4 regions of the Streptomyces sp. NPDC002588 genome follow, and region 1 is predicted to be linked to each of the others. Evidence: riboswitches for the same ligand, from Rfam matches in the RefSeq annotation. Region 1 holds a riboswitch; each other region holds the start of a gene.

Region 1 (5,426 bases):
AGGCCGACGAGCTGCGGCTGCGCTTCCGGGACGGGGGCCTGGTCATCACCCTGCACTACCGGATGCGCGGCGACGTGGTGGAGCGCTGGACGACCCTGCGCAACGAGGGGGAGGAGCCGCAGGAGCTGCTGCGCGCCGACTCCGCCACCTGGACCCTGCCCGAACGGGACGGCTGGCACCTCTCCCAGCTGCACGGCCGCTGGGCCGCGGAGTCCCGGCTCGTCCGCGCCCCCCTCACCTACGGCGAGAAGATCATCGGCAGCCGCCGCGGCCACACCGGCCACCAGCACCTGCCCTGGGTCGCCCTCGACACCGACGCCACCGAGGAGCGCGGCGAGGTCTACGGCTGCGCCCTCGGCTGGTCCGGCTCCTGGCGCGTCGCCGTCGCCCAACTCCCCGACGCACGCGTGCAGATCACCGGCGGCGCCGGATACGACGACTCGGGCCTGCTGCGCCTCGCCGAGGGCGAGTCCTTCACCACGCCCCTCTTCGCCGGCCTGTGGAGCGACGGCGGCTTCGGCGGCGCCAGCCGCACCTGGCACGCCTACCAGCGCGCCCACGTGATCCCGGACGCCGAGCAGGACCGGCCGGTGCTGTTCAACTCCTGGGAGGCCACCTTCTTCGACATCTCCGAGGAGCAGCAGGCCACCCTCGCCCGGCGCGCCGCCGCGATCGGCGTCGAGCTGTTCGTCGTCGACGACGGCTGGTTCGGCGCCCGTACCAGCGACCGTGCGGGGCTCGGCGACTGGCGGCCCAACCCGGACCGCTTCCCCAAGGGACTGAAGCCCCTCGCGGACTACGTGCACGCGCTCGGCATGCAGTTCGGCATCTGGGTCGAGCCCGAGATGGTCAACCCGGACAGCGAGCTGTACCGGGCGCACCCCGACTGGGTGCAGTTCCAGCCGGGACGAAAGCGGACGGAGTTCCGCAATCAGCTCGTGCTGAACCTCGCGCGCGAGGATGTTCAGGAGTACCTCTGGCAGCAGCTCGACGGACTCCTCTCCAGCGCGCCCGTCGACTACGTCAAGTGGGACTTCAACCGCTGCTTCACCGACGCGGGCTGGCCCGACGACCCCTACCCCCAGCGCCTCTGGGTCGACCACGTACGGGCCCTGTACGGACTCCTGGACCGGCTGCGGGCGGCCCACCCGGGCGTCGCCTTCGAGTCCTGCTCGGGCGGCGGCGGCCGGATCGACCTCGGGGTCCTGGCCCGTACCGACCAGGTGTGGACCTCCGACAACACCGACCCGCTCGACCGCCTCGACATCCAGCACGGCTTCAGCCAGATCCACCCCGCGCGCGTCATGGCCGCCTGGGTCACCGACAGCCCCAACGTGCAGCTCAACGGCCGGACCAGCTCGCTGCGCTTCCGCTTCGTCAGTGCCATGGCCGGGGTGCTGGGCGTCGGCGGCGACCTCTCCGAGTGGAGCGAGGAGGAACTCGCCGAGGCCCGTGAGTGGGTGGAGCTCTACAAGGAGATCCGGCCCCTCGTGCAGCACGGCGACCTCTACCGGCTGCGGCCGCCGACGGGCGGTCTGAGCGCCGTGCAGTACGTCCGCGGTGACGAGACCGTCGTCCTGGCCTGGCTCCAGGCGCAGCGGTACGGCGAGCCCGTTCCCGCGCTGCGGCTGCGGGGCCTCGACCCGACGGCGGCGTACGAATGCCGTGAAACGGGCGAAGTCCACCGCGGGGCGGTGCTGCTGCACCACGGGCTGCGGACCGGGCTGCGCGGCGACCTCGATGCGATGGTTATCCGGCTGCGTCGCATCTGAGAGATGTGTCCGAATTGGATCCTTCGTTACAACTCGCTCTGGAATAAGGGATTCTGGAGAGAATCACGTGAGCAGCGTCATATTCGTGACCGACCGTCGCCCGTCATGTTCACGTAATGACCAGGCTTTTCAAGGGTGTTAGGCGGAAAAAGCGCTCTCGATTCACGGAGTGTCACCGGGAATTCGCACAGCGGATCAAGAGAAATGCGTGAACAGGGCAACCTCTGCTTGTTCCTGTGCGTCTTGGTCGCTTACGTTCCAGACCAATCCGGGCGGACGCCGAATCCTGTCACCGTCCGGAATCCGCACACTCACCCGTACATGGCAGGAGCGGGGGACCCACAGGCAGTACCGCCTGTTCCGGCCTCCGGAACAGGCTTTGGGGTAAAGCCGCGCCTCGGCGCGGCCGGGCATCTCCAGTCCGCACCCGACAGCTCACCTCGCAGGCGCCGGAGAGGAATTCGCCATGCCCGCGAAGGGTAAGCACCGCCGTCTCAAGAGCCGGCGTTTCACCCGTTCGATAGCCGTCGCCGGAACCGGCGGGGCCGCACTCGCCCTCCCGCTCATGGGGGCCACCGGTGCCCACGCGGCCACCCCGCAGTCCGCCTCCTCCGCCTCCGTCTCGGAAAAGGCCGTGCAGGCGGCTCCAGTGGCACAGAAGAAGGCCGCCGCAGCGGCCGTCCGGACCTATACCGTCCGGCCCGGCGACTATCTCTCGAAGATCGCCGACGAGCAGCACGTCAGCGGCGGCTGGCGCAAGCTGTACGAGGACAACCGCGAGGCCGTCGGCGGCGACCCGTCGCTGATCCACCCCGGCCTGAAGCTGTCGATCGGCAAGAGGGCCGCGGCCGGGACCAAGTCCTCGTCCGGTTCGTCAGGTTCGTCCGGTTCGTCGGCGTCGAAGTCGTCGTCGGCCTCCGAGACGAAGTCGTCCGGCAAGGCGACCACCCGGACCGCCGCCGAGACCGGGGCGGACTCCTCCGGCTCCTCCGGCGGATACACCCTCCCGGTGTCCGGTGCCACCATCGGCACCGGCTACCACGTGGCGGGCAGCATGTGGTCCAGCGGCTACCACACCGGCGTCGACTTCGTGGTCCCGACCGGCACCTCCGTCAAGGCCGTGGCCGCGGGCACCGTCGTCTCGGCGGGCTGGGGCGGCGCGTACGGCAACCAGGTCGTCATCAAGCTCGGTGACGGCTACTACGCCCAGTACGCCCACCTCTCCCAGCTCTCCGTCTCGGCCGGCCAGACCGTGACCGAGGGCCAGCAGGTAGGCCTCTCCGGTGCGACCGGCAACGTGACCGGCCCGCACCTCCACTTCGAGATCCGCACCACGCCGGACTACGGCTCGGACGTGGACCCGGTCGCCTACCTCCGCTCGCACGGCGTCGCCGTCGGCTGACCCGGCCGGCAGCCCCCGAGAACCACCTGCCTGACACGCGGCCGGAGGCCGGACCCCGATCCCCGGGTCCGGCCTCCGGTGCCGCCACGGAGTGGTCCGGCTCGGGCACTTCGCCTTCCGGACCACGTGGAGCCACTTCCGGATCGCCAACTTCCGCGTACGGTCTCCTATTCCCTGATTGGCCAACTCTTTAGCAGTGGCTTATCTCACCGCCCGTCAACCCCTTCCTACGATCGCGTAAGTCACATTCGAAGGTGAATGATGATCTGCTGTGGCAGACGATTCGAAGAATGACAACAGATCAGTGATCGGGTCGTACGTGGCGGTGGGGGACAGCTTCACCGAGGGCGTCGGCGACCCCGGCCCCGACGGGGCGTTCGTCGGCTGGGCCGACCGGTTCGCGGTACTGCTCGCGGACCGCCGGCCCGAAGGCGACTTCGAGTACACCAACCTGGCGGTGCGCGGGAAACTGCTCGACCAGATCATGGAGGACCAGCTTCCGCAGGCGGTGGAGCTCGCCCCGGACCTGGTCTCCTTCTGCGCGGGCGGCAACGACATCCTCCGTCCCGGCACCGACCCCGACGAGGTCGCCGAGCGCTTCGAGCGCGCGGTCGCCTCACTGTCCGCCGTCGCCGGCACGGTCATGGTGACGACGGGCTTCGACACCCGCGGCGTTCCCGTGCTCAAGCATCTGCGCGGGAAGATCGCGACCTACAACGGACATGTGCGGGCCGTCGCCGACCGGTACGGCTGTCCCGTCCTCGACCTGTGGTCCCTGCGGTCCGTGCAGGACCGCAGGGCCTGGGACGACGACCGGCTCCACCTGTCCCCGGAGGGGCACACGCGGGTGGCGCTGCGGGCCGGGCAGGTCCTGGGGCTCCCGGTGCCGGCCGACCCCGAGCAGCCCTGGCCGGTGCTGCCGCCCCGCGGCACGCTCGAGGTGCGCAGGGACGACGTCCACTGGGCGCGGGAGTATCTCGTGCCGTGGATCGGGCGGCGGCTGCGCGGGGAGTCGTCCGGTGACCATGTGACCGCCAAGGGCGCCTTGTCGCCGGAGGACATCCGGATGCGGATCGCCGCGGTGGCGTGAACGGGGGTGGGGGCGGCTTCCCCCGCCCCCACCCTGGGGGCTGCGCCCCCAGACCTCCCTTTCGGCCCGCAAAGGGCCTCGTCCTCAAACGCCGGACGGGCTGGGGTGATGCGGACCGGCCTCGGAGAGTCGCCCCAGGCCGAGTTCCCTCGCGAGCGCCGCGTCCACCCACTCCTGGGCTCTCGCCCGGGACACCCCGCCCTGGTACGACGTCAGCTGTACGGCGAGGCCGTCCAGGAGAGCCGTCAGACGCAGGGCCGTGGCGGGCGGGTCCGGGCAGGTGAACTCGCCCGCCGCCACTCCCTCGGCGATCACCTCGGCCAGCGCCGCCTTCCACTTCCGGTCGAGGTCCCGGGCCACCTCCCGCAGGGCGGGCTCGCGCAGCGACACCGCCCAGCCCTCGATCCACAGCCGCCAGCCCTTGGCCTGGCCCGTCGGCGCGTACCAGCGCACGGCCGACCGCAGACGGCGCAGCGCCGTCGTACGGCGGCCGAGGAGTCTGCGCAGACGCGCGAGGTCGTCCCCGGCGGCGTACGCGAAGGCCGCGGCGACCAGCTTCTCCTTGGTGGAGAAGTGGTAGAGGACAAGGGCGTTGCTCACGCCGAGCGTCGCGGCCACGTCGGCGATCCTGACCGCCGCCACGCCCCGCGCCTCGATCTGCTCGATGGCGGCCCTCAGCAACTCCTCGCGCCGCTCGGCCACGCTCAACCGGACCCTCGCCACGCCGTCACCCTACAGCCACCCCGAGCTGCGCCGACGCGCTCAGCGGTGGCGGCCGAAGCGCTCCGCGATCACCGGCAGCCGCTCCTCGGCGAGCGCGTGCGCGGCGGCCCGCGGGGTCGTGCCGTCCGCCTCCGCCCGCGTCAGGACCAGCTCCACCAGGGCACGCATCGCGCGGCGCGTGTACGCGAACGCCTCGTCCGCGTCCGCGCCGATGTCGCCGAACAGCGTCCACCACCACCAGGCGTTCGTCCCCGAGTTGACGACGACGTCCGGCAGGACGCTCACCCCGCGCGCGTGGAGCAGCCGCTCCGCCTCCGGCAGGACCGGCATGTTGGCCGCCTCCGCGATCCAGCGGGCCGTGATCCGCCGCTGCTCCTCCACCCCGATCGCGTACGACACGGCCGCCGGCACCAGCACCTCCGCCTCCACCGCCGGCCAG
Region 2 (5,426 bases), on a different contig from region 1:
GACTCGACTACGCCAAGAGCCCCGATCTGGCCAGCCGCAACCAGCAGATAGCCGTGGCGCAGAAGCTCCTCGCGGCAGAAGACGTCGGCGTGTGGGGTACCTGTGCGCTGACCTCCGGGCTCACCAAGGAGTCCGGCGCGACGGACGTGGACACCGGCGTGGCCGACGACTCGTCCGACTCATCTGCTTCATCCGGTTTGTCCGACCTGACCAAGGGATTGTCGTCCGGCTCCTCGGACTCCGGCGACTCCGGTGCGAGCTCCTCCGACTCGTCCGGCGATACGTCCTCTTCGTCCCCCGAGTCCGGTCAGTCCTCTTCGTCCCCGTCCTCCGCCGCGAAGGATGAATCCGACAAGTCGGACGCGTCCGGCGACGGTCGGGGCGATTCGCAGCCGACCGGCGGTTCGCCCACGGCCACCCCGGAAACGGACGACTCGGACAATGCGGCCCAGGAGGCGGGTTCTTGGAGCCTCGTCGACACCGGCTCGCTCACTTCGGGCCGCCACCGTGGTTCCACCGCCGACGAGACCCTGTCGGCCGGTACCACCGCCACCTCCTCCGGCCGGCACGCGGCGAGTACGTACACGGTGCGGGAGGGCGACTCCCTCATCACCATCGCCGACTCCCTTGGTGTCGACGGAGGGTGGGAGGCGCTCTACGCCGAGAACAAGGACCTCATCGGTGCCGACCCGAGCGACATCGTCGCCGGTCAGACCCTCGACGTAAGCGTCCAATAGGGCGGCAACGGCACCAAAAGCGACGGGAGTTCACTCATACTTCGCGCCGAATGTCCGTTTTGGCGAAAGTGTGGGATGAGTCTCAGAAGCCCTGATCGTCTTTGAAATTCAGCGGATCGCGTGACTACGGTCGAGGCCGCTCGGCAACCCGAGCCCCGGCCACCGCAACGCCGAATCCTGCCAGCGGCGGCCCGGGAACAGTCGTCGCGTCAAGCGCCGTAGGCAGGAGCGGGGGACCCAAGGTAAGTGCCGGGCCCAGCGGTTGACGCTGGACCGGCTCGGGGTGAAGCCGCGCACCGCGAGGTGTGCGGCCGGGCAACTCAACCGGCCCGAACCCGACAGCTCACCTCGCAGGCGTCGGTGAGGGGATCCACCATGCTGTTTTCCAGCAAGGGCAAGCACCGTCGTCCGTCCAAGGCCACCCGCGTCGCCGCGCTCGCCGGCGTCACCGGTGTCGCCATCGCCGCCCCGCTGATGGCGGCCGGCAGCGCCTCCGCCGCCACCGCCTCCGAGTGGGACGCGGTCGCCCAGTGCGAGTCCGGCGGCAACTGGTCCATCAACACCGGCAACGGCTACTACGGCGGCCTGCAGTTCTCCGCCTCCACCTGGGCCGCGTACGGCGGCACGGCGTACGCCTCCACGGCCGACAAGGCCAGCAAGTCCCAGCAGATCGAGATCGCCGAGAAGGTCCTCGCCTCGCAGGGCAAGGGTGCCTGGCCGGTCTGCGGCACGGGCCTGTCCGGCGCCTCGTACAACGGCAGCAGCTCGTCGAGCTCCGGCAGCAGCTCCTCCGGCTCGTCCAGCTCCTCCACGCAGTCCCGCTCCGCCGACGAGCAGGCCGCCTCCCGCTCCACCGACCGCCCGGCCGCCACCAAGAGCGAGCAGGGCAAGAAGACCGTCACCACCCCGACCGGCAAGAAGGTCAAGAAGGGCGACGGCGAGTACAAGGTCGTCAAGGGCGACACCCTGAGCTCCATCGCCGCGAAGCACAAGGTCAAGGGCGGCTGGGAGAAGCTGTTCCAGCTGAACAAGGACATCATCGACGACGCCGACCTCATCTACCCGGGCCAGCAGCTGCACCTGAAGTGACATCCGGCTGCCGGTAGGTTCACAGCGCCCTCACAAGTGATCCCCCCAGACTGAAGACCTCGCGAGGGTTCCCCCGTCCCCACGGGCTCCCCGCTCCGGTGTGTGTTCCCCCGTACGCACCGGAGCGGGGTTTTCTCTGCCCCCATTTTTCGTCCGGACGTCACCCACCCTTTGTTCCGTGGGGGAACAATGTGTACGGTCAGTTTGTCCACGGGACGGTCGGTCGGCTGCCGACGCCCCGAAGGCGGTTAGGCTCTAGTCGCAAGGCCCACGCGGCCCCGCACTACCAGCGTCACATCCCAAGAAGGAGATGCTCGTGCCGTCCATCGACGTCGTCGTAGCCCGGGAAATCCTGGACTCCCGAGGCAACCCCACGGTCGAGGTCGAGGTCGGCCTCGACGACGGCAGCACGGGTCGTGCCGCCGTCCCGTCCGGCGCCTCCACCGGTGCCTTCGAGGCCATCGAACTGCGCGACGGTGACCCGAACCGCTACCACGGCAAGGGTGTCGAGAAGGCCGTCCTCGCCGTCATCGAGCAGATCGGCCCGGAGCTCGTCGGCTACGACGCCACCGAGCAGCGGCTGATCGACCAGGCCATGTTCGACCTGGACGCCACCGACAACAAGGGCTCCCTCGGCGCCAACGCCATCCTCGGTGTCTCCCTCGCCGTCGCCCACGCCGCCTCCGAGGCCAGCGACCTCCCCCTCTTCCGCTACCTGGGCGGCCCGAACGCGCACCTGCTGCCGGTGCCGATGATGAACATCCTGAACGGCGGCTCGCACGCCGACTCCAACGTGGACATCCAGGAGTTCATGATCGCCCCGATCGGCGCGGAGTCCTTCTCCGAGGCACTGCGCTGGGGCGCCGAGGTCTACCACACCCTCAAGAAGGTGCTGAAGACCAAGGGCCTGTCCACCGGCCTCGGCGACGAGGGCGGCTTCGCCCCGAACCTGGAGTCCAACCGCGCCGCGCTCGACCTCATCATCGAGGCCGTCAAGCAGGCCGGTTACGTGCCCGGCGAGCAGATCGCGCTCGCGCTCGACGTCGCCGCGTCCGAGTTCTACAAGGACGGCATGTACGAGTTCGAGGGCAAGTCCCGCTCGGCCGCCGAGATGACCGAGTACTACGAGGAGCTCGTGGCGGCCTACCCGCTCGTCTCCATCGAGGACCCGCTGTTCGAGGACGACTGGGCCGGCTGGAAGGTCATCACCGACAAGCTGGGCGACAAGGTCCAGATCGTCGGCGACGACCTGTTCGTCACCAACCCGGAGCGCCTGGCCCGCGGCATCGAGGAGGGCTCCGCCAACGCCCTGCTCGTGAAGGTGAACCAGATCGGCTCGCTGACCGAGACCCTGGACGCCGTCGAGATGGCCCAGCGCAACGGCTTCAAGTGCATGATGTCCCACCGCTCGGGCGAGACCGAGGACGTCACCATCGCCGACCTCGCCGTCGCGGTGAACTGCGGTCAGATCAAGACCGGCGCCCCGGCCCGCTCGGACCGTGTCGCCAAGTACAACCAGCTGCTGCGCATCGAGGAGATCCTCGACGACGCCGCGGTGTACGCCGGCCGCAGCGCGTTCCCGCGCTTCAAGGGCTGACCCCACCGGGGTCAAGGCTCAGCCAGTCGCACGTACGTCCCCGTACCCGGTCCCGTACCGTGTGCGGGGACGTACGCGTGTGCACCAGGGGAGGCGGAGGGCCGATGGCGGTGAAGGACCGGGACCGTTTCTCCACGGCGACCAGGCTGCGGCTGCTCGGCGAGCAGACGGCGGCCCGTGTCTACCGCTCCCAGACCAAGCGCCAGGCCCGCCGCTCCCGCCTCACCGGCCGCGCGGCGCTCCTGGCGCTCGTCGTGTGCACGCTGATCGTGGCGCTGGCCTACCCGATGCGGCAGTACGTCTCCCAGCGCGCCGAGATCGCCGACCTGGAGCGGGAGAAGCAGCAGGCGAGCGAGCGGGTCGAGCAGCTGCGCGACCTCAAGGCACGCTGGCAGGACGACGCGTACGCCGAGCAGCAGATCCGGCAGCGGCTGCACTATGTGATGCCGGGGGAGACCGGTTACGTCGTGATCGACCCGGACGCGGCCAAGCAGTCCCGCGCCGACCTCGGGGCGGCCGACCGCCCCTGGTACGCCAACGTCTGGGACGGGGTCGACAAGGCCGACGCCTCCGACCAGTGAACTGACAGAGAGATTTTCGTACAGGCATGGAAACAGTCCCGCCGACCACCCCGCGCACCGAGCCCACCGACGCGGACGTCGAGGCCTTCAAGCAGCAGCTCGGACGCCCGCCGCGCGGGCTGCGCGCGATCGCGCACCGGTGCCCGTGCGGCCAGCCGGACGTGGTCGAGACGGCCCCCCGGCTGCCCGACGGCACGCCCTTCCCGACGCTCTACTACCTGACGTGCCCGAAGGCCAACTCGGCGATCGGCACGCTCGAGGCGAACGGCGTGATGAAGGAGATGACCGAGCGACTGGGGACCGACCCGGAGCTCGCCGCGGCCTACCGTGCCGCGCACGAGGACTACATCCGGCGCCGGGACGAGATCGAGGAGCTGAAGGGCTTCCCCAGCGCGGGCGGCATGCCGGACCGTGTGAAGTGCCTGCACGTGCTCGTGGCGCACTCCCTGGCCGCGGGCCCCGGGGTGAATCCGCTGGGCGACGAGGCGTTGGCGATGCTGCCGGAGTGGTGGGCCAAGGGGACGTGTGTCACCGGCGGGTGACCGCACCCTGGGGGCTGCCGCCCCCAGACCCCGGCTTCGGCCCTGAAGGGGCCGCGTCCTCAATCGCCGGACGGGCTGGATGATGCCGCCCGGCGCCGAAAAGCTCCCCAGAGAAAGGGCCCACCATGACCCGCGTCGCCGCCGTGGACTGCGGTACGAACTCCATCCGCCTCCTCGTCGCCGACTGCGACCCGGCCACCGGCGAGCTGGTCGAACTGGAGCGCCGTATGACGATCGTCCGGCTCGGCCAGGGTGTCGACCGGACCGGCCGGCTGGCGCCCGAGGCACTGGAGCGGACCTTCGCCGCGTGCCGCGAGTACGCGGCGGTCATCAAGGAGCACGGCGCGGAGCGGCTGCGTTTCGTCGCCACCTCGGCGTCCCGGGACGCCGAGAACCGCGACGAGTTCGTCCGCGGCGTGCTGGACATCCTGGGCGTCGAGCCCGAGGTGATCACGGGCGGGCAGGAGGCCGAGTTCTCCTTCACGGGCGCCACGAAGGAGCTCGGGGGCCGCGCGGACCTGACGAAGCCCTACCTGGTCGTGGACATCGGCGGTGGTTCGACCGAGTTCGTGGTCGGCGACGAGCGGGTGCGGGCGGCCCGTTCGGTGGACGTCGGCTGTGTCCGGATGACCGAGCGTCACCTCGTGCACGAGGGCGTGGTGAGCGACCCGCCGACCGCGGCGCAGATCGCGGCGATACGCGCCGACATCGAGGCCGCCCTCGACCTCGCCGAGGAGACGGTCCCGCTGCGCGAGGCGCACACACTGGTCGGTCTCGCGGGCTCGGTGACGACGGTCTCCGCGATCGCCCAGAACCTTCCCGAGTACGACTCGGCGGCCATCCACCACTCCCGGGTCTCCCGCGACCGGGTCCGGGAGAT
Region 3 (5,426 bases), on a different contig from region 1:
CGTCGAGCGCGCCGATGATCTCCTCGACCGGCACCTCGGGCTTGTCGAAGTGGGTGTAGTAGAGGTCTATGCGGTCGGTGCCGAGGCGGCGGAGGGAGGCGTCGGCGGCGGCCTTGATGTTGGCGGCGGTCAGGCCCGGGAAGTCGGGGTGCTGGCTGACCTTGGTGGCGATGACGACGTCGTCGCGGTTGCCGCGGGCCTTGACCCAGTTGCCGATGACGGTCTCGGACTCACCACCGCTGTTGCCCTCGGCCCAGGCCGAGTAGGAGTCGGCGGTGTCGACGAAGTTGCCGCCGGCGGCCGCGTAGGCATCGAGAACGGCGAAGGAGTCCGCCTCGTCGGCGGTCCAGCCGAAGACGTTGCCGCCGAGGGAGAGGGGGTAGACCTCGAGACCGGAGGAGCCGAGCTTGCGCAGAGAAGTCATGCTCGGCTTCAACAACGGCCTCGGACGGGCTCATTCCGGCCGCGGGACAAAGAACATGTGAACGACTGCGGCCGGAGAACGGGGTGTCAGGGGTTGAGGCCCTTGCTCCGCAGCCAGGCCATCGGGTCGATGCCGGTGGCGCTGCCGCCGGGGTGGACCTCGAGGTGGAGGTGGGCGCCGGTCACGTTTCCGGTGGCGCCCACGCGGCCGATCACGTCACCGGTGGCGACCTTCTGGCCGACACTGACGCTGATGGACGACTGGTGGCAGAACCAGAGTTCGGTGCCGTCGTCCAGAGTGAGGATGGTGCGGTAGCCGTAGGAGCCGGCCCAGCCCGCTTCGGTGACGGTGCCGCTGTGGACGGCCTTGATGAGCGTGCCGGTGGGGGCCGCGAAGTCCAGGCCGGTGTGGTAGCCGGAGGACCACAGGGCGCCGGCCTGACCGAAGGTCGAGGTGATGGTGTAGGAGGAGGTCGGCAGCGTGTACTGCTTGGCCAGTTCGGCCAGCCTCGCGGCCTCGGCCTTCTCCTTGGCGGCCTGTTCGGCCTTCTCCTTGGCTTCGGCGGCCTCGGCCTTGGCCTCCTTGGCGGCCTTGGCGACGGCCGCGGCCTGAGCCTTGGCCGCGGCGGCCTCGGCCTTGGAGGCGACCTGGGTCTGCTGCGACGCGGCCTGCGCCATGATCCGGCTGCGCAGTGCCTCACCGGCGTCGGCGGTGGCGCCCTGGGCGGTGTCGTCGGCCTCGGAGCCGAAGTTGACGAGGGCCGGCGCCGCGTCCTCGGCGGTGTCCTCGTCGGTGATGAGGGAGCCCACGCCCGGCAGGTCGGGCATGGAGATGGAGACGGGGGCCTTGCCGGTGTTGGCGCTGGCCATCCCGCCCGCGCTGACGGCGGCTATGACGCCGACGCCGAGGACGGTGGAGCTGCGGGCGAACCCGCCGCCGCGCTGCTTGGCGACCCGGTGCTTGCCCCGTACCGGACCGACGGACTCCGCGGTGGGGTTCCACTCCTCCCACGGGCCCTCGTCGGTGCGGTAGCTGCCGAAACCGAAGGTCTCGGTCTCCGGAGAGCGCTGGCTCGGCACGAACGGGGCTTCTGGGGCAGGCCGGTTGGACGCCACGCGGGCGCACTCCTTTCCTTCCGTCGCCTACCGGGTTAGCTGACGGGTTCGGAGCAGGAAGGTCTCCTACGCGCGTAAACCGTTCGTGACTCTGCGAGTTCACTGCGGCTTTTGTGCGATTCACCCCAAGGTGGTGGTTCCCCGGTTCCCTTGCGGGATTCGACGCGTGCGCACGGAGCCGACTCTTGTGACGGCTGGGACGACCGCGCTGCGTTATCGAACGTTAATAGACCTGGGGGCGGGTTTCCAAGCTCTTCGGCTTGATCAACAACATTTTTGGCCTGGACTTTCAGGCCATCACCGGTGGAAAACGGGCGAGTTGGCACCAAGTCACAGTCGACGCACAGTCACCGAAGCCGAAAACACCGAGGGTCGGAACCCTTTCGGATTCCGACCCTCGGTCTTCAGTAGCGGGGACAGGATTTGAACCTGCGACCTCTGGGTTATGAGCCCAGCGAGCTACCGAGCTGCTCCACCCCGCGGCGATGACTCCACTGTACGCCATCGGCGGCACCGAAAGCACATCGGTTATCCGAGCAGGCCGAGCAGGTGCGCGTTCGGCGCCTTCGCCCGCTCCGCGCACTCCGGGAGTACGACGACGTCGACACCCTCGGCCGTGAGGAGGCCGTTGCCGTCGGCGGCCGTCACGAAGGTGTCCGGCTCCTGCCAGGCGGTGACCACCCGGCGCACTCCCGCGTCGAGGATGAGGCGGGCGCAGGGGGCCGGGCGGGAGGAACGGCGGGCGCAGGGCTCCAGACTGCTGTAGACGGTGGCGCCGGGCAGACGGGGGTCGGCGGGGTCGAGTTTCGCGAGGGCCGCCTCCTCGGCGTGCACGACGGGGTCGCCGGCCTCGCGGGAGTGGCCGCGAGCCAGTTCCGTGCCGTCGGCGGCGACGATCACCGCGCCGACGCTGAAGGCGGTCTGCGCGGGCGGGCACTCGGCGGCGAGCGCGCAGGCGAGGTCCAGCCAGCGGCGGTCGGCGGCGGAGGGGAGCGGGCCGGTGCCGGGCGCGGTGGGCTCGTAGCGCATGAGGACGACGTCCTCGATCCGCCGGGTCTCGGTCAGGCGCAGCCGGCCTTCCTGGTAGGCGCCGGGTCCGAAGAGACGGGGCGCGTCCGGGTCGCCGACGAAGAGGGGGGCGAGGACGAGCTGGAGCTCGTCGGCGAGGCCCTGCTGGAGGAGCTGGGTGTGGATGGTGCCGCCGCCCTCGACCATGAGGCGGCGTACGCCGCGCTCGTCGTGGAGGTGGGTGAGGAGCCGGCGCCAGTCCAGTTCGGGGCCGAGCGGGACGACGTCGGCCGCGATACCGAGGGCGCGGGCCCGCTCGGCGCCCTTGTCCGTCGTGCAGACGAGTTTGTCGCCGCCGGTGTGCCAGAAGTTCGCCGCCGGGTCGAGGTCGCCGGAGCCGCTGACGGTGACCTTGAGGGGGTACGGCGGCTTCCCGGCCGCCACCCGGGCGGCGCGGCGGTCGGCGGAGTTGACGAGGAGGCGGGGGTTGTCGGCGCGGATGGTGCCGGCGCCGACGAGGATCGCGTCGACCGAGGCCCGCACCTCGTCGACGCGGTCGAAGTCGGCGGGGCTGGACAGGAGCAGGCGTTCGGGGGTGGTGTCGTCCAGGCAGCCGTCGAGGGAGACGGCGGCGGACAGCAGGACGTACGGGTACGGCATCGACGCGCTCCCCGGGCTCGGTTCGACGGCGGGCTTGGTTCAAGTTTGAAACAAACCTACACTGGAGGCATGACGACTCGCTGGCTCACTCCCGAGGAGCAGCGCGCCTGGCGCGCGTACGTCGCCGGGTACCTCCTCCTGGAGGACGCGATCGACCGGCAGCTCCAGCAGGAGGCCGGCATGCCCCATCTCTACTACTCCATCCTCGCCAATCTCTCCGAGGCGGCGGAACAGCGGCTGCGGATGACGGATCTCGCCGAGCAGTTGAAGATCACCCGCAGCAGGCTGACATACGCGGTGACCCGGCTCGAGAAGGACGGGCTGCTGCGGCGGGAGGAGTGCCGCTGGGACAAGCGCGGCAGCATCGCGGTCCTGACGGAGGAGGGCATGGGGGCCCTGGAGGGTCTGGCGCCCGGCCATGTCGAGACGGTGCGTGCCGCGCTCTTCGACCGGCTCACGCCCGAGCAGGTGGGACAGCTGGAGGAGATCTTCACGCAGGTCGTCCTGGGTTTCACGGGCGACGGCGAGGAGGCCTCGCCCGAGGGCCTGCCGTGGCGGCGGCGGTCGTCACCCTGCTCGGGGAGCTGATGAGCCGCACCGCAAACCAGTTGCTTCAAATTTAAAGCAAGGGTAGGGTCTCGACCCGTTGGATCTGTTTCAAATCTGAAGCAGGTCCGGCGCTCTTTCCGAAGCTTCACCGTCCACCGGACCGGGAGACCCGCATGCCCGACACCCCCGCCGCCACCCAGCGCGCCCGCGTCCGCGTACCGCTGCGCTTCCACGACGGCTACTCCGTCGACGCCGAACTGGTCACCTTCCACGGCCTCGCCGACGGACAGGAACACGTCGCCGTCGTCCTCGGCGAGTCCGCCCCCGGCACCGTCCCGCTGGTCCGGCTGCACTCCGAGTGCCTGACGGGCGACGTCTTCGGCTCGGCGCGCTGCGACTGCGGCCCCCAGCTGCGCGAGGCGGTCGAACGCATAGCCGAGCGCGGCGGCGTCCTGCTCTACCTGCGCCAGGAGGGCCGCGGCATCGGCCTCTACAACAAGCTCGACGCCTACGCCCTCCAGGACCAGGGCCTGGACACCTACGAGGCGAACGCCGCGCTCGGCCTGCCCGAGGACGGCCGCGACTACACGGCCGCCGCCCAGATGCTGCGCGCGCTCGGCGTCACCGGCCTGGACCTGCTGTCCAACAACCCCGACAAGGCGGAGCAGCTGCGGAGCCTGGGCATCGACGTCCAGGACCGGGTCCCGACGGGCGTGTTCACCACCCCGCACAACGTCCGCTACCTGCGCGCGAAGGTCCTGCAGACCCAGCACACGCTGCCGCTGGCCAGCCTGACGAATCTCAGCGTCGGCTGAACGGACCGTCCAGCGCGGCCCACTGCAGCAGCATGATGGTCTTCGCGTCGGCGATCGCACCCGTGCGGATCATGCCCAGGGCCTCCGCGAACGGCAGTTCCACGACCGTGATGTCCTCGCCCTCGGCCGCCACGCCCGCCGTGGCCGCGCCGGGGGCGGAGCCGTCGTAGGGGGCGGCGAAGAAACCGAGCCGCTCGGTGACCGAGCCGGGGCTCATGAATGCGTCGAACACATGCTCGACGGCGGACACCTCGCGCCCGGTCTCCTCGACGGCCTCGCGGCGGATCGCCTCCTGCGGGTCGTCGCCGTCCAGCAGCCCCGCGGCGGTCTCCAGCAGCATCCCGTCGGGGTGCCCGTTGACGTAGGCGGGCAGCCGGAACTGACGGGTCAGCAGGACCGTTTCCCGTACGGCGTCGTAGAGCAGGATCGTCGCGCCGTCGCCCCGGTCGTAGGTCTCGCGCCGCTCGCGGCTGACGTGGCCGTCGCTGTGCCGGTAGTCGAAGGTGGTACGGCGCAGCACGGCCCAGTCGCAGGCGAGGACCTCGACGTCGACGATGCGGACGCGTGGGTTCCCGGTGAGGTCCCGGCCGTGCAGGTGGAGGCCGGTGCGGCCGCGGGGGTCGGGCGTGTCGATGCCGGCGGTCATCCGCGTCTCCTCCAGCCGGCATCCGGCCGGTCCGTGCTCATGGGGGTGGCCCGAAACGGACGCGCCCCCAGCCCGGACCGTCTCCGAGCTGGGGGCGAATCTGTAGGCCGTGTGGGACTCGAACCCACAACCAATGGATTAAAAGTCCACTGCTCTGCCAATTGAGCTAACGGCCCAGGCGATGTTGCCTCCCCGAGCATAGCCGGACC
Region 4 (5,426 bases), on a different contig from region 1:
CAGGCGGCCCTGGGCCATCACCGCGGCATGCGTGCACACCTGTTCGATCTCGTCGAGGAGGTGGGAGGAGAGGAAGACGGTGGTGCCGTCCGAGGCCAGCTCCCGCACCAGGGAGCGGATCTCCCGCATGCCCTGCGGGTCGAGGCCGTTGGTCGGCTCGTCGAGGACGAGGAGACGACGGGGCTGGAGGAGGGCGGCGGCGAGACCCAGTCGCTGTTTCATGCCGAGCGAGTACGCCTTCGCCTTCTTGCCGGCCGCGGCTCTCAGTCCCACCCGCTCCAGCGCCGCACCGACCCGGGTACGCCGGGTGCGCGGGTCGGCGGTCGGGTCGGCGGCGTCGTAGCGCAGGAGGTTGTCCCGGCCGGAGAGGAAGCCGTAGAGGGCGGGGCCCTCGATCAGGGCGCCGACCTGGGGAAGCACGGAGCGCGCGGCCCGGGGCATGGACTGCCCCAGGACGCGCGCGGTGCCGGACGTGGGCTCGATGAGCCCCATCAGCATGCGGATCGTGGTGGTCTTGCCGGAGCCGTTCGGACCGAGGAAGCCGAAGACGCTGCCCGCCGGGACGGTGAGGTCCAGGCGGTCCACGGCGAGCTGGCCGCCGCGGTAGCGCTTGGTGAGGGCCTGCGTGTGGATGACGGGTGCGTCCCCCGCGGAGGCGTCCCCCGCACGTGCCTCCCCCATGGGCGCGTCCCCCGCGGGGGCGTCCCTCGTGGGGCCGTCATCCATGGGCTCCTCCTCCGCGGTCCTCCGGCTTCGTACGGTACCGCTGCCTACTTGGCCGAGTCGGCGGCCTTCACGAGGGCGTCCTTGGTGACCGCGCCGACGTAGACCTTGCCGTCGTCCGTGACCAGGGCGTTGATCAGCCTGGTGGAGAAGACCGTGCCGGAGCCGAACTTGCCGGTCACCTTGTCGCCGAAGGAGCCGAGGAAGCCGCTCAGCGCGCCGCCGGCGTCGGAGCCGAGTTCGGAGCCCAGCTCCGAGTCCGAGGGGACGCCCTTGCCGCCGGTTTCGAGGACGGCGACGGAGGTCCAGCCCTTGCCGAGGACGTCGAAGCCGTCGGCGGCGTCGGTGCCTTCGATGCCATCGATGCCGTCGGTGCCGTCGGTGCTGCCGGATCCGTCCCCGAAGTGCTCGGGCGCGTCGGTGCCGTCCTTCGCGGTCTCCGGGTCCTCCTCGGTGACCTTGGCGCCCTTGGGCGGGGTGAAGTCGAACGTCGAGGCGGCCGGCTTGGCGAACGTCACCTGGGTGAAGCCCGCGTCGACGACGGCGGCGCCGCCGCTGGCCGGGGTCAGCGTGAACTTCAGGGGCAGACCGGTCTTGGCGTCCACGGCCACGCTGATCGCGCCGACCGTGGAACCGGACTGCTTCGGCTTGACCAGCAGCTTGTACGCGTCACGGCCCGCGACGTGCACGGTGCCGTCGACCGTGACGGAGGTCGTGTCGTCGACCGCCTTGAGGGCGTCCTCGGTGAGGTCCTTGGGCGTCGCGGGAGGTTCGCCGGCGCCGTCCGTGCTCTCGTCGGTGGTGGAGTGGTAGACCTCGTTGGAGGAGCTGTCGTAGCCCCAGACGTCCTTGCCGTTGTGGATGAGGCTGTATTCGGCGGCGTTCTCCAGGAGGGAGAGCTTCTGCCGGTCGGGGCCGTCGGCGGCGACGCGCAGGGTGTGCGTGCCGGAGGCGAGCTCGGTGAGCTTGGCAGAGGGGTCGGCGGACGAACCGTCACCACCCTTGCCCGCGGCCCCCGAGAGCAGGCCGCTCTCCAGGCCGCCGAGGTCGGGGAGGCCGAGGTCGGTGCTGATCTTCACCGTGCCGGACAGCTGCTGCACGTCCGAGGCGGCGATCTTGTCGAGGAGCTGCTGTGCGGTGATCTTCGGCAGGTCGGGGTCGCCGGAGTCGGCGAGCGCCGGAACCAGGCCGATCGTCGCGGCGGCGACGCCGATCACGGTGACCGGGACGACGTACCGCATAGCTTTGCGCCGCCCGACGCGCAGGTCGTCTGTCTCCCCGGCGGTCATGCTGTCGTCGGATACGTTCGGTGCCATGTGTGCCTTACCTCCGTCGTCGGCGGCGGCTGGTCATCTCCCGCTGAACGTCCCCACCCCGAGCCGCCATTCTCACCCGAATCGGTGAGGAGTGGTCTCTTTCCGTGCTTCCCATCTGACCAAAATGCCCGTCAGGAAACGTCAGCCCGAAGGGCCAACTCCGCATACACCTGCGGTATGACACGGGTGACACCGGCCGCGGCCGAACCCGTAGGGGTCCGGGGTGGCAGGGGTTGGGGTCGGAGGTCGGGGTGGATCAGCCTGCCCGGTGGACCACCGCGTCGCAGAGGCCCATCAGCGCCGACTTCGCGTCACACTCCGTCAGCGGCGCCAGCGCGGCGCGCGCCTCCTGGGCGTACCGCACCGTGTCCCGGCGGGCCTGTTCCAGCGCGGGGTGGGTGCGCAGCGCGGCGACCGCCTCCGCGAGCTTCGCGTCGTCGCTGAGGTCGGAGTCCAGCAGTTCGCACAGCGCGATGTCCTCGGGCAGCGACTGCTGCGCCGCCCGCTCACGGAGTCGCAGCACCGGAAGCGTGGGGACCCCCTCGCGCAGGTCGGTCCCGGGCGTCTTGCCCGACTCGTGGGAGTCGGAGGCGATGTCGAGGACGTCGTCCGCCAGCTGGAAGGCGACGCCGAGCCGCTCGCCGTACTGGGTGAGCACGTCCACCACCGTCTCGTCGGCGCCCGACATCATCGCGCCGAAACGGCAGGACACCGCCACCAGCGAGCCGGTCTTGCCGCCGAGGACGTCGAGGTAGTGGTCGACCGGGTCGCGGCCGTCGACCGGGCCCGCCGTCTCCAGGATCTGACCCGTGACCAGCCGCTCGAACGCCTCCGCCTGGACCCGCACCGCCTCCGGACCGAGGTCGGCGAGGATGTGCGAGGCGCGCGCGAAGAGGAAGTCGCCGGTGAGTACCGCGAGCGAGTTGCCCCAGCGGGCGTTCGCACTGGGCACCCCGCGCCGCACGGCCGCCTCGTCCATCACGTCGTCGTGGTAGAGGGTCGCCAGATGGGTGAGCTCCACGACGACCGCCGACGGCACGACCCCCGGCGCGTACGGGTCACCGAAGCGCGCCGCGAGCATCACGAGCAGCGGCCTGAACCGCTTCCCGCCGGCCCGCAGCAGGTGCTGGGCGGCCTCGGTGATGAACGGCACCTCACTCTTGGTGGCCTCGAGCAAGCCTTCCTCGACAGCCGCCAATCCGGCCTGGACATCGGCTTCCAGAGCCTGGTCCCGCACGCTCAGCCCGAACGGCTCGACGACGGTCACGAGGGGTCTCCTGTCTGCTGGTGTCTACTGGCGATTACGCGGTTTGTCGATAGGTCTCTGCGCTCACTCAAGTCAGCGTATCCGGTCACCTTTCGATCACCGCGAGCCCCCACGGTTACAGCCCGGGCGGTATCGGATCAACGGGCGCGTTTTCCTGATCGGCCCATACGAACAAAACACACCCTTTTAATTACTTCTTGCGACCATTGCCCGATTCACCCGTCTTGCGGAAGCCGGTGAGTTGGCTCACTTCCCACGCCTCACGGGTTCGACCTCGGCGCCACCCGAACCCCTACCCGATCCCTCGCCCCTCTCAAGCGAGTTGAAGGCTTTGCATCCACAAAGGATCAAGTACCCCATAGTTCACAGACCAAGGTCAATAGGGTTGATCTATGAATCTGCTACTTGTTCCGGACATGTGCTCTCGCATACGTTCCCGGCCTGTCCAGCGGAACGCCGAATCCTGCCGCCGCCCGGACACCCACCGAGAACGCCACGGCAGGAGCGGGGGAACCAGGTAAGTCGCCGTGCCGGACGTCTGACGACGTCCGGGGCGGCTCGGGGTGAAGTCGCGTCCTCACGGACGCGGCCGGGCAGCTCCCGCCCGAACCCGACAGCTCACCTCGCAGGCGACGGAGAGGAACTTCGCCATGCCTGCCATGCCTTCCATGTCCGCTGCCGGTCAGCCCGGCCGCACCCCCCGCCGCCTCGCCCGCACGCTCGCCGTCGCCGCCACCGGCGCCGCCGTGCTCGCCCTCCCGCTCATCGGCGCCACCACCGCCTCCGCCACGCCGGCGACCGCGGCGGCCACCACGACCGCCGGGTACGCCAACAACCTCGACGGCTGGATCCGCGAGTCCCTCGCGATCATGGCCCAGAAGGGGATTCCGGGCACCTACAACGGCATCTACCGCAATGTCATACGGGAGTCGTCCGGCAACCCGAACGCCATCAACCTGTGGGACTCGAACGCGGCCGCCGGCACCCCCTCCAAGGGCCTGCTCCAGGTCATCGACCCGACCTTCCGGGCCTACCACGTGGACGGCACGTCGTGGGACCCCTACGACCCGGTCGCGAACATCACCGCCGCCTGCAACTACGCGGCCGCCCGGTACGGCTCGATCGACAACGTCTTCGGCGCGTACTGACCGGCCCGGCTCAGGATCCGGACTCACGGACAGAGACGTTCGAGGACGACGGCCACGCCGTCGTCCTCGTTCGACGTCGTCACCTCGTCGGCCACCGCCTTCAGCTCCGGATGCGCGTTGGCCATCGCGACCCCGTGGGCGGCCCAGTCGAACATCGGGATGTCGTTGGGCATGTCCCCGAAGGCCATGGTGTCCTCGGGCCTGAGGCCCAGATGCTCGGCGGCCAGGGCCAGCCCCGTCGCCTTGGTGACCCCGCACGGCTGCAGCTCCACCGTGCCCGGCCCCGACATGGTGACCGTGGCCAGCGAACCGACCACCGCGCGGGCCGTCGACGCCAGCTCGTCGTCGGAGAGGGTGGGGTGACGCAACAGCACCTTGCTGATCGGCTCGCACCACAGGTCGTCGCGCCGCTCGACGCGCAGCGCGGGCAGCGTCGGATGCGGCATCCGGTAGCCGGGCTCGATGAGCGTCAGCCCGTCGACTCCGTCCTGGTCGACGGCCGCGTACAGCTGCCCGACCTCGGCCTCGATCTTGCCGAGGGCGGTCTCCGCGAGTTCCCGGTCCAGGGTGACCGACCACAGCAGACGGTCCGCGCCGGCGTCGTACAACTGCGCGCCCTGTCCGCACACCGCGAGCCCCCTGCTGTGCAGGCGGTCGAGCAGCGGCCGTACCCGTGGGGCCGGCCGGCCCGTCACCACGAGGTGGCGCGCACCGGCGTACGCCACCCGCGCGAGCGCGTCGAGCGACCGGTCGGAGAAGGTGTCGTCGCCGCGGAGCAGCGTTCCGTCCAGGTCGGTGGCGATGAGGGAGTACGGGACGGCGTACGGGGTGCGCTCGGCATATGCGGTGGGTGCGGCCATGATCAGAGAATACGGATCCCGCACCCGCCGGACTCGACGTGAACCGGACCAGGACGGAGTCCGGTCCTCTTCTGCCAACTCCCCTTCTTTTGTTGACCGATCGCTGTTGAAC

What was found. A riboswitch is a leader RNA that binds a small molecule or an ion and turns the genes downstream of it on or off. The one in region 1 is predicted to bind cyclic di-AMP.
Region 2: linked by a shared signal. The riboswitch ahead of ABT057_RS09085 (transglycosylase family protein) and the one ahead of ABT057_RS12195 (M23 family metallopeptidase) in region 1 are both predicted to bind cyclic di-AMP.
Region 3: linked by a shared signal. The riboswitch ahead of ABT057_RS33685 (M23 family metallopeptidase) and the one ahead of ABT057_RS12195 (M23 family metallopeptidase) in region 1 are both predicted to bind cyclic di-AMP.
Region 4: linked by a shared signal. The riboswitch ahead of ABT057_RS34900 (transglycosylase SLT domain-containing protein) and the one ahead of ABT057_RS12195 (M23 family metallopeptidase) in region 1 are both predicted to bind cyclic di-AMP.

What each region holds. Positions count from the first base shown of each region.
Region 1 covers NZ_JBEOWF010000009.1:38,973-44,398, forward strand. The annotation lists gene ABT057_RS12190 (alpha-galactosidase) at 1-1,772, shown strand, start outside; cyclic di-AMP (ydaO/yuaA leader) riboswitch at 2,075-2,234, shown strand; gene ABT057_RS12195 (M23 family metallopeptidase) at 2,239-3,174, shown strand; gene ABT057_RS12200 (SGNH/GDSL hydrolase family protein) at 3,479-4,264, shown strand; gene ABT057_RS12205 (TetR/AcrR family transcriptional regulator) at 4,349-4,987, opposite strand; gene ABT057_RS12210 (glutamate dehydrogenase) at 5,027-5,426, opposite strand, start outside.
Region 2 covers NZ_JBEOWF010000006.1:173,965-179,390, forward strand. The annotation lists gene ABT057_RS09080 (transglycosylase family protein) at 1-737, shown strand, start outside; cyclic di-AMP (ydaO/yuaA leader) riboswitch at 942-1,109, shown strand; gene ABT057_RS09085 (transglycosylase family protein) at 1,113-1,826, shown strand; gene eno (phosphopyruvate hydratase) at 2,137-3,423, shown strand; gene ABT057_RS09095 (FtsB family cell division protein) at 3,528-4,004, shown strand; gene ABT057_RS09100 (DUF501 domain-containing protein) at 4,031-4,546, shown strand; gene ABT057_RS09105 (Ppx/GppA phosphatase family protein) at 4,672-5,426, shown strand, end outside.
Region 3 covers NZ_JBEOWF010000036.1:19,987-25,412, forward strand. The annotation lists gene ABT057_RS33680 (aldo/keto reductase) at 1-424, opposite strand, end outside; gene ABT057_RS33685 (M23 family metallopeptidase) at 511-1,539, opposite strand; cyclic di-AMP (ydaO/yuaA leader) riboswitch at 1,549-1,714, opposite strand; tRNA gene ABT057_RS33690 (tRNA-Met) at 1,948-2,021, opposite strand; gene ABT057_RS33695 (dihydrofolate reductase family protein) at 2,068-3,207, opposite strand; gene ABT057_RS33700 (MarR family winged helix-turn-helix transcriptional regulator) at 3,277-3,795, shown strand; gene ABT057_RS33705 (GTP cyclohydrolase II) at 3,930-4,571, shown strand; gene ABT057_RS33710 (NUDIX domain-containing protein) at 4,558-5,217, opposite strand; tRNA gene ABT057_RS33715 (tRNA-Lys) at 5,321-5,393, opposite strand.
Region 4 covers NZ_JBEOWF010000038.1:32,331-37,756, forward strand. The annotation lists gene ABT057_RS34885 (ABC transporter ATP-binding protein) at 1-681, opposite strand, end outside; gene ABT057_RS34890 (LolA family protein) at 771-2,039, opposite strand; gene ABT057_RS34895 (polyprenyl synthetase family protein) at 2,296-3,306, opposite strand; cyclic di-AMP (ydaO/yuaA leader) riboswitch at 3,825-3,953, shown strand; gene ABT057_RS34900 (transglycosylase SLT domain-containing protein) at 3,975-4,454, shown strand; gene ABT057_RS34905 (HAD family hydrolase) at 4,478-5,314, opposite strand.